3 regions of the Janthinobacterium sp. DSP2-3-3 genome follow, and region 2 is predicted to be linked to each of the others. Evidence: predicted binding sites of a transcription regulator. Region 2 holds the regulator's gene; each other region holds the start of a gene.
What was found. Region 2 encodes LexA, which represses DNA repair genes until DNA is damaged. Its sites were predicted from a motif close to ACTGTATNNNNATACAGT; they were not measured.

Region 1 (3,277 bases), on a different contig from region 2:
GCATCGTAGGCCAGTACAGTCACCCCGCCATCGGGTGCGGTGCTCTTGACGAGACGATTCGCGGCATCGTATTCGGAGGTCGTCGTGCGCCCTGCCGCATCGGTAACGCTCACGAGATTGCCATTGTGGTCGTATCGTTTGTCGAGACGCTGACTATTATTACCAAGCTCACTATATGGACGCCCCAGGGAATCCATAGCCGTCGTGGCGCTCAACTCACCGGCAGCAACGGGGACTGGCAGGCCAGCACTCACCTCCGCATGATGCAGGGCGGAACTCACACGCAGGCTGTTGTCAGGAACATTGACCGCAATATGCGTAAATTCCCCCAGCGCATTACCGACATATTCGACCCGGCCGCCCGCAGTGTATTGATACTGCGTCATGCTGCCGTCCGGATAGCTGATGGACCGTACCAGGTCGCCCGCATGATAGGCAAGTTGCGTCGTCTGGCTGCCATTGAGCGTGCTCGCCAGCAGGCGGCCCATGCCATCGTAAGCATATGTAGTGGCGACGCCATTGCTGTCGGCATGGCTAGCTGGACGCCCCATGCCATCATAGCCTGACCACGCTTGCTGATGGCCCAGCGGATTCGTCATGCCAGTCAGGTTGCCACGCGTGTCGTAGTCATAACGCGTGACTGCCGCGCCACCGGGCAGGCTGCGCGATACTGTCCAGCTAGACATGGTGCTGTTTGGATAAAACGTGTACGTGTGCACGAATTTCTTTTGCTTGCCGGTCTTCAGGTCATCCCACGTTTCACTCTCGAGCTTTCCCGACGGGGCCCACGCATGATAGTAGGTGTAGCTGACGCGCAAGTAGGCCACGTTCCCCGCATTGCGATATTCGGTTTTTGCAATCTCATTTCCATTCCAGCTATGCACAACCGTCTGCGCCGCGCCCGTTCCTGCCGCCGTCGTCTGGCTCAACAGACGGCCGCCCGCATCATAGCGAAATTAAGTTGCGCGCCGGCACCTTCCAAGATGGAGACAATGGCACCCACTTTATTGTAGGTATAGGTATTGCCATTGGCCCACAAAGTCCAGCCGGCGCCAGGGGTATAAACCATTTCGCCACTGCGCACGGACTTTCCTGATAGATATAAATATGATGTTGCGCGAGGATCCTGCGGGGAGGGAAACTCGTTCTCCCCGACGTATTGATAATGGGTCGTGCTGCCAGTGGGATCGGTGACCGTCACGGAGCGGGGTATGCATCGGCCCGTTCCCGTATTGCCGCAATTCGGCTCCTTCAGCCGGGGCACATCCACGTTGGACAGCCACTGCGCACCGAACAAGGTACCCACCGCGTGCTTGCTGCGATAGGTTCTCTTCAGCCCCAAACCGTACAAGCCCAACGACTGGAAGTCCAACTCGGGCTTGATCTTCTCGCCGGTGGCAATGACGACCGGGTGCGCCGTCATGGCGCCGCAGCGGTCGATATTCGTATTGGCATTCGATGGCGCGGCGTCGGTATTGGCGGTACCTGGCGTGCCGCCACCGCGCGAGGGGCGGTTGTAGATGTCGAACATGTCGCCGGGCCAGTGGCAAAAAACGCCGCTTATGGCGACGCAGTCTTCATAAGCCTGCCGCTCCCGCTCGGCGGTGACAGTGATCGTCGGCATGGTGTAGCTTTGCGCGAACGAACTCTGGAAGAAAAGGACGAGGAATACGAAAACGAGTTTTTTCTGGAATAGGCTGAACATGAGAGTGAATCGGATGTGTTTTTGGCTAAGGGCCTCAAAGAATATGAAACTCCAGCTAACATTTACATCCTAACACTATATTTCATTGCTTATATGTAATTTCCTTACTGTGTGAAGGCCTTCTTCGACACCCAAAAACACCGCTTTTCGCTCACTCTATCGCGCGGCATTCCTGATATACTGTATATAAACACAGTATATCGAGGTGCAGCATGGAATTAACGGACAAGCTGGAAATCCTGGCCGATGCGGCCAAGTACGACGCGTCCTGCGCCAGCAGCGGGGCGCCCAAACGCGATTCCATCGGCAAGGACGGCTTTGGCGCCACCTCCGGCATGGGCATTTGCCACAGCTACACGCCGGACGGGCGCTGCGTCTCGCTGCTGAAAGTGCTGCTGACCAATTACTGCCTGTACGATTGCCAGTACTGCGTCAACCGCCGTAGCTCGAACGTACCGCGCGCGCGGTTTACGGTGGCCGAAGTGGTGAAACTCACCGCCGACTTTTACCTGCGCAACTACATCGACGGCCTGTTCCTCAGTTCCGGCATCATCCAGTCGGCCGACTACACGATGGAGCAGCTGGTACAAGTGGCGCGCGAGTTGCGCGAGGTGCACCAATTCCGCGGCTACATCCATCTGAAAACCATCCCCGATGCCGATCCGGGCCTGATCGCGCAGGCGGGCCGCTATGCCGACCGGCTCAGCGTCAATATCGAACTGCCGACGCAAGACAGCGTGCAAAAGCTGGCGCCGGAAAAAAGCGTGCACACGATCAAGCTGGCGATGGGGGCGATCCGCCGCAAGCTCGATGAAAAGGCGGAAGAACCGCGCTCGCCGCGTTTCGCGCCGGCAGGGCAGAGCACACAGATGATCGTCGGCGCCGACGCCAGCGACGACCAGCAAATTCTCTCCACGGCCGAGACCCTGTACGGCAGCTACAAGCTCAAGCGCGTTTACTATTCGGCCTTTAGCCCGATCCCCGACAGCCCGAACAGCGTGCCGCTGGCGCCGCCGCCCATGCTGCGTGAACACCGGCTGTACCAAGCTGATTTCCTGCTGCGCAGCTATGGCTTTCAGGCCAGCGAATTGCTCCCGAGTACGGGCGGCAACCTGGCGCTCGACATCGATCCCAAGTTGGCCTGGGCGCTGGCGCACCGCGAACATTTTCCGCTGGACTTGAACCGCGCGGCGCAGCACATGATCGCGCGCGTGCCCGGCATCGGCTTGCGCAATGCGCAGCGCATCGTCGACCTGCGCCGTTTGCGGCAGGTGCGCTACGCCGATTTGTCGCGCCTGCGCTGCAGCATGAAAAAGATTGCGCCGTTCATCATTACGGCTGATTACTTTCCCGCGCGCGACACCACCGCCTCGGAACAGCTGCGCCGCACTATGGCCGATGTGCCGCGGCAGATGAATTTATGGCCGGAGCTGCAGGCCGCATGAGTACGATGGTGCGGCTGGCGCAGTCGTTCGACGAGTGGCGCGCGGCCGCACGCGAACTGATCGCGCGCGGCGTGCCACCTGCCGACGTTGCCTGGCAGTCGCAACCCGGTGATGGCGACCTGTTTTC
Region 2 (3,277 bases):
TCAAAGTGACTGCACTAAAATCAATGATGTGAAACACCAAACTCTTGCTGTTGCGGCTCTTCCTGGCCAGGAAACCCGTGAACTGATAGACCCCGCCCAAGCTTGCCTGGCTGAACCGGCCTGAAATTTCGCCAGCGGCTAGCGCGGCAACATCAAACTCGGTCAATCGGGCAATCCCTGCTTCCATCTGCTGCGAACTGTGCTGCAATACTGCATTCACAATCGGCAGCCCTGCCGGGGTATAGCGCAATATTTCGCGCTCGGCAATGATGGCGGTGACTTGTAGCTGGTTCAGCGCACGATCCTGGTCAAGAATTAAGCTGCTGCGGCTACTGGAGCGGCTGCTGGTGCTTCGGTGCGGTGGCTTTTGGCCGCGTCTTCGCGTTGTACCGATTTCATCATCGGCGAAGGAGCTGTTTCAGCTTTCTTCATTTTAACGGTCAGGTGACGCAACACGGCATCATTGAATTTGAATGCTGTTTCCAACTCGACCAGGGTCTCGTTGTCGCATTCGATGTTCAGGCAGATGTAGTGTGCTTTAGGCAGCTTTTGGATCGAGTAAGCCATTTGACGGCGGCCCCAATCTTCCACGCGGTGAACCGAACCGCCGCGGGTGGTTACGCTGGCTTTGTAGCGTTCGATCATCGCGGGCACTTGCTCGCTTTGGTCCGGATGGACGATAAAGACTATTTCATAATGACGCATGCAAACTCCTTCAGGTCGGATTAATAATCGCCCACCCCGGCGTCAAGACGGGTGTGGGAAGGTCAGCCGAAGATTATAACCGCCTTTTGCAAACGTTTCAATCATTCTTCAACAAGCGGCCCATGCCCGGGGCCGGCCAGACGCTTTTTCCTGTGCATTCCAGTATTTCACACGAAATTCGCGCAAATAACAGAAATCCCCTTGCATCTCGGGCGATACTGTACAAAAATACAGTCTGTTCATATAGACAGCATTTTAGTATGCACCCACCGCTCATGATCAAGCTGACAGCACGACAAGAACAAATCCTGAACCTGATCAAGGACGCGATTGAAAATACGGGTTTCCCTCCTACCCGTGCTGAAATCGCCAATGAATTGGGTTTCAAATCGGCCAATGCGGCCGAAGAGCATTTGCAAGCCCTGGCCCGCAAGGGCGCCATCGAGATTTCGCCTGGTACCTCGCGCGGCATCCGCCTGATCGGTACGGCGGCGAGTGCGTCCGCCGACATGCTGCCCTCGAAGGTGCCGGCAGCACTGCTGTTGTCGCTGCCGCTGATCGGCCGCGTGGCTGCCGGCTCGCCCATCCTGGCACAGGAAAACCTGGAAGCGAGCTACAACGTGGACCCGGCCCTGTTTTCGGCCAAGCCCGACTTCCTGCTGAAGGTGCGCGGCTGGTCCATGCGCGACGCCGGCATCATGGATGGCGATTTATTGGCCGTCAAGAAAGTCGACAGCGCCAAGAATGGCCAGATCGTCGTCGCCCGCATCGGCGACGAAGTCACCGTCAAGCGCTACAAGAAAACGGGTTCCGTCATCGAACTGCTGCCGGAAAACCCCGACTTCAAGGTCATTACCGTGTCGCCGGAAGATGAATTCGCACTGGAAGGTTTAGCGGTAGGACTGATGCGCAGCTGGCATTAAACGCACAAGCTAAAAAGGGCCGCAACAGCATGACTGTGGCGGCCCTTTTTTATTACCCAGGTGTTTTATGCGTCCAGGGCACTACGGAAATCCTCGAGCAAATCCGCCTCATCCTCGATACCCACCGACACGCGGATCAGCGACTCGGCAATGCCCATGCTGGCGCGCCGCTCTGCGCCCATCTCGTAAAAGATCGTGTGGGCGACGGGAATGACCAGGGTGCGCGTGTCGCCGAGGTTGCTCGCTGGAATGGCCAGGTTCAGGCGGTTCAGGAAATCGAAGCAGTCAATGCCGTCTGTCAGCTCAAAGCTGAACAGGGAACCATAGCTGCGAAACAAGTCCGTCGCCAGCGCGTGCTGCGGGTGCGACGCCAAGCCCGGGTAATGCACGGCAGCCACGCGCGGGTCGGCGGCCAGCATGGTGGCCAGCGCCAGGGCGTTCGAGCAGGTGCGGTCCATGCGCAAGGCCATGGTCTCCGCGCCGACGGCGATATGGTGCGCCGCTTCCGGTCCCAGCGAAGCGCCGAAGTCGCGCAAGGCCTTGGCACGGATTTGCGCGATGCCCCACTGCGCGGGCGCCGCCTTCTTGTAGTTTTCAAAGATATTCGGGTACCGCGTCCAGTCGAACACGCCCGTGTCCGTCAAGCTGCCTCCCAACGCATTGCCGTGGCCGCCGATGGATTTCGTCAACGCATTGACCACCAGCCCCGCGCCCACCGCTTTCGGGCGGAACAGGTACGGCGTCGTCATCGTATTGTCGACGATATACAAGATGCCACGTTCCTTGCACAGCGCGCCAATCTTCGCCAGGTCGGCGATCTGCGTGCGCGGATTGGCGATGGTTTCCACGAACACGATGCGCGTGGCCGGCGTGATGGCGGCGGCCACGTTGGCCACATCGGTGGCATCGACAAACGACACGCCGATGCCCTGCCCCGTCACCGTTTGCCACAGGCTGTTGGTATTGCCAAACAAAAAGGCCGACGACACCACATGGTCGCCCGCGCGCAGCAAGGATTGCACCACGGCGCCGATGGCGCCCATGCCGGTGGCGAAGCACAAGGTCGCCACGCCGTCTTCCATCTTGTTGACCTTGTCTTCCAGCGCCGAAACCGTCGGGTTGCCCTGGCGGCCATAGCGAAAACCCGGCTCCTTGCCCTGGAATACGGAAGCGAGCTGGCGCGCATCGCCATAGCCAAAAGCGACGGAATTGTGCACGGGCTTGTGCAGGGAGCCATGCTCGATGCCCTTGCGGCGGTCGTTATGCAGGATGGTGGTGGTAAAGCCGTAGTTTTTTTTATCGTTCATGATCGCAAAGAAAAAAAAGCCCGGCATCGGCCGGGCAGCTTACTTATGCTTCCGTTGTCGCCAGGTTCAGGTTCAGCTGGGAACGCGGCGTATCTTCGGGCGCTGCCGCCTTCGGATGGTGGCGCGCATATTCCAGGCGGTCCAGGTATTCCTGCGACACGTCGCCCGTCACGTACACGCCATCGAAGCACGAGGCCTCGAAGTTCGTCAGTGCCGGATTGACGTCGGCAATCGCCTGCTTGAGCGCGCCGATATCCTGGTACACCAGGTAATCGGCCGTGATTTCGCGGCACACTTCTTCCGTCGTGCGGCCGTAAGCGATCAGTTCGTCGCGCGTCGGCA
Region 3 (3,277 bases), on a different contig from region 2:
TCCAGCGGCAGTTTATCGACGGCCTTCAACAGCAGCTTGATGACTTCATCGGCTTTTGCCGGGCTGGCGGCATCGACCACCAGCCAGCCATTGACGGGGTCGATCCACGTCCAGACGTTGCTGCGGATGCTGAAGGCGCGCGGCAGCAGCTCGTCGGCCACGCGCTCTTTCAATTCTTTCATGGCTTTCTTGCCAGGCGCAAAGCCTTGCGCTTCTTCCATCTCGGCAGCGCGGGCCTTGGCCACCTGGTTGATGACGGTCGCTGGCAACAGTTTCTTTTCCGTGCCCAGCAAGATCAGCATTTGCTTGTTGACCACGTGGACCAGACCGCCATTCGGGCGTGGCGTATCCCAGCCCTGGCGCATCAGATCCATGCTGGTCGCCGGCGTAAATTTGTTCGAGGACAAGGCCTCTTCCAGTTGTTCTGGCGTATAAGCCCATGGTGCGGGCAGGCGGTAAATCTGAAGATTCTTGAACCACATAATTTTTGTCTTCCGTTTGTTTCAGTAGTGCCAGGGGAACGCCATTCTACACTTTCGACACGGGAATGCCGTCAAAAGCGCGGACTGGCGCGATGCTTGTTATGCATGGGGAATGCCGCTACAGGGCGGGGAACAGCTCCGCCTGGGCTGGCGCCTGCCGCGTCACGCCGGCCGGATCGGACAAGGTCGAGATGCGCACGCCCAGCAGGCGGATTTTCTTTTCAAACGGCACGCGCCGCAGGCAATCGCGGCTGGCGCGCAGGATGGCGGCGGCGTCCGCCGTGGCGCTGGGCAAGGTGATGTCGCGCGTGACGGTGCTGAAATCCTCGAAGCGCAGCTTGATGCCCACCGTGCGCCCCGCCAGCGACTGTTTATCCAGGTCGCCCGCCACGCGCGTGCACAGGCTTTCCAGCTTTTCCGACAGGGTGGCGCGGTCACGCACCACCTGCAAGTCGCGCTCGAACGTCGTTTCGCGGCTGACGGACTTGGTTTCCCTGCTCGTCTGCACAGCCCGCTCATCGATGCCCAGCGCCGCCTGGCGCAGCCAGCCCGTGTACAGGTCGCCGAACTGCGTGCGCAGCATGGCCAGGTCGGCTTGCGCCAGTTCACCAATGCTGACGATGCCCAGCGCTTCCAGCTTGGCCGTGGCTTTCGGGCCGATGCCGTTGATCTTTTTTGCCGGCAAGGGCCACACGCGCGTTTCAATATCCTCGGGCGACAAAATGGTCAATCCGTCGGGTTTTTCCAGATCAGAACAGATTTTCGCCAGCAATTTGTTGGGCGCCAAGCCGATCGAGCACGACAGGCCCGTCGCTTCGAACACGGCCGCCTTCAGGCGCGCCGCCATGGCCGGCGCCTGCTCGCCGTATTCGGTCAGGTCGACATAGATTTCATCGATGCCCACGTTCTGGATGATGGGGCACAACTGGGCCACGGCTTGCTTGAAGCGGGCCGAATACTCGCGGTAAGCCTCGAAATCGGCCGGCAGCAGGATGCTGTCCGGCGCCAGCTTGGCCGCCTTCATGATGCCCATGGCGGAAAACACGCCAAACTTACGCGCCGCATAGGTCGACGTGGTGACGACGCCGCGCCCCACGTAGTCGCGCATGCGCGCAAATTGCCGCGTGCCATCTTCCTGCAGCACGGGCTGCTGCAGCCGGCCGCCGCCAATGACGACGGCTTCGCCGCGCAATTGCGGATATTTCAACAGTTCCACGGAGGCGAAGAAGGCGTCCATGTCCAGGTGGGCAATCCAGCGGCGCGCTTCAGGCAATATTGGGGCAGATAGGGTCAAAGGGGCACCTCGCGGCGGATTGGCTTGCCTTTATTGCGGCAAGATACTGTGCATGCATACAGTATTACCCGAAATGGCCACGGATGCAAGATGAAACGAACGCGGCGCGACGGCGGCGATCAGCGGTTGCTTTTCTCAATGGCAAGATTACAATCTTGGCACAACTATTAAAAGGAGTCGTCTTGTCTATCACCCATCACGCTTCGCGCCGCCGGTCCGTCTGGTCATCCATCCTGCCGGCCCTGCTACTGTCCACGCTGGCGCCATCTGCGCTGGCCGACACTACCACCACCGTTGCCGCCACCGTCGCCACGTCCACCGCGCCGGTTGCCGGCAAGACAGCCTGGCAGGAAACGCGCCACGGCACGGTCGTCACGGACGACTACCGCTGGCTGCAAAAGAAAACCGACCCTGCCGTGATCGATTACCTGAATACGGAAAACGCCTACACGGCCGCCGTCACGGCCCCGATCCAGCCGCTGGCAGACAAGATCTATGCGGAAGTCAAGGGCCGCATGCAGGAAGTGGACTTGTCCGTGCCTGCGCGCCAAGGTAACTTTTACTATTACACGCGCACGGAAGCGGGCAAGCAATACCCGCTTCATTGCCGCCGTCCTGTCGGCGCCAGCGGTGCCTACGATGCGCAGGCGGTCGAGGAAATTCTGCTGGACCAGAATCAATTGGCCGAAGGCAACAAATTCTTTGCCGTGCGCGCGTTTTCCATCAGCCCGAATGAACAATTGCTGGCCTACACCACCGACACGACGGGTTTCCGCCAGTACGAGCTGCATGTCAAGGATTTGAAGACGGGCAAGTTGCTGGGCGACAGCATGCCACGCGTGACTTCGCTGGCCTGGGCGGCGGACAATGCCACCCTGATGCTGGCCCAGGAAGATGCCACCACCAAGCGCTCGGACCGCTTGTTCCGCCTGGCCCTGGGCGGCGCGCCGCAACAGGTCTACCACGAGCCGGTGGAACAGTTCGCCATCCATGTGGACCGCACGCATGACAAGCAGTTCTTCGTGCTGACCTCGGGCAGCACGGATACCACCGAAGTGCTGCTGTTGCCAACGAACAAGCCGCAAGGCAGTTTCCAGAGCGTGCTGAAACGCGAAAAAGGCCACCGCTACGTCGTCGAACACCGCGACGGCCAGCTGTATATTCTCACCAACAAGGAGGCGAAGAATTTCCGCGTCGTCAGCGCGCCGCTGTCTGCGCCGCAGCTGAAACACTGGAAGCCCGTCGTGCCGCACAACAAGGACGCCGTGATCCAGTCCATCGACGTCTTCCAGGGCTACCTGGTGGTGATGGAAAAGGCACGCGCCCTGAACCGCGCGCGCATCTACGATTTCGCGCATAAAAACTGGAAGACGGTGCAATTCGACGACCCCGTCTACCTGGCCACGTCGGTCGGCACGCCGGAGTTTTCCGCCACACAATTTCGCATGTCATACCAGTCGCCTGTCACGCCGCCCACGGTGATTGACGTCAGCATGGAGGA

Region 1: the regulator LexA is predicted to act here: its motif matches at 1,885-1,902, upstream of ACP7DE_RS25590 (putative DNA modification/repair radical SAM protein).
Region 3: the regulator LexA is predicted to act here: its motif matches at 1,822-1,839, upstream of dinB (DNA polymerase IV).

What each region holds. Positions count from the first base shown of each region.
Region 1 is NZ_JAFCWA010000017.1:63,021-66,297, forward strand. It holds gene ACP7DE_RS25580 (RHS repeat-associated core domain-containing protein) at 1-929, opposite strand, end outside; gene ACP7DE_RS25585 (DUF6531 domain-containing protein) at 926-1,705, opposite strand; gene ACP7DE_RS25590 (putative DNA modification/repair radical SAM protein) at 1,918-3,150, shown strand; gene ACP7DE_RS25595 (UdgX family uracil-DNA binding protein) at 3,147-3,277, shown strand, end outside.
Region 2 is NZ_JAFCWA010000001.1:803,481-806,757, forward strand. It holds gene priB (primosomal replication protein N) at 1-295, opposite strand, end outside; gene rpsF (30S ribosomal protein S6) at 316-705, opposite strand; gene lexA (transcriptional repressor LexA) at 981-1,628, shown strand; gene ACP7DE_RS03840 (cystathionine gamma-synthase family protein) at 1,694-2,935, opposite strand; gene purF (amidophosphoribosyltransferase) at 2,979-3,277, opposite strand, start outside.
Region 3 is NZ_JAFCWA010000011.1:100,596-103,872, forward strand. It holds gene ACP7DE_RS21050 (recombination-associated protein RdgC) at 1-482, opposite strand, end outside; gene dinB (DNA polymerase IV) at 601-1,755, opposite strand; gene ACP7DE_RS21060 (S9 family peptidase) at 1,959-3,277, shown strand, end outside.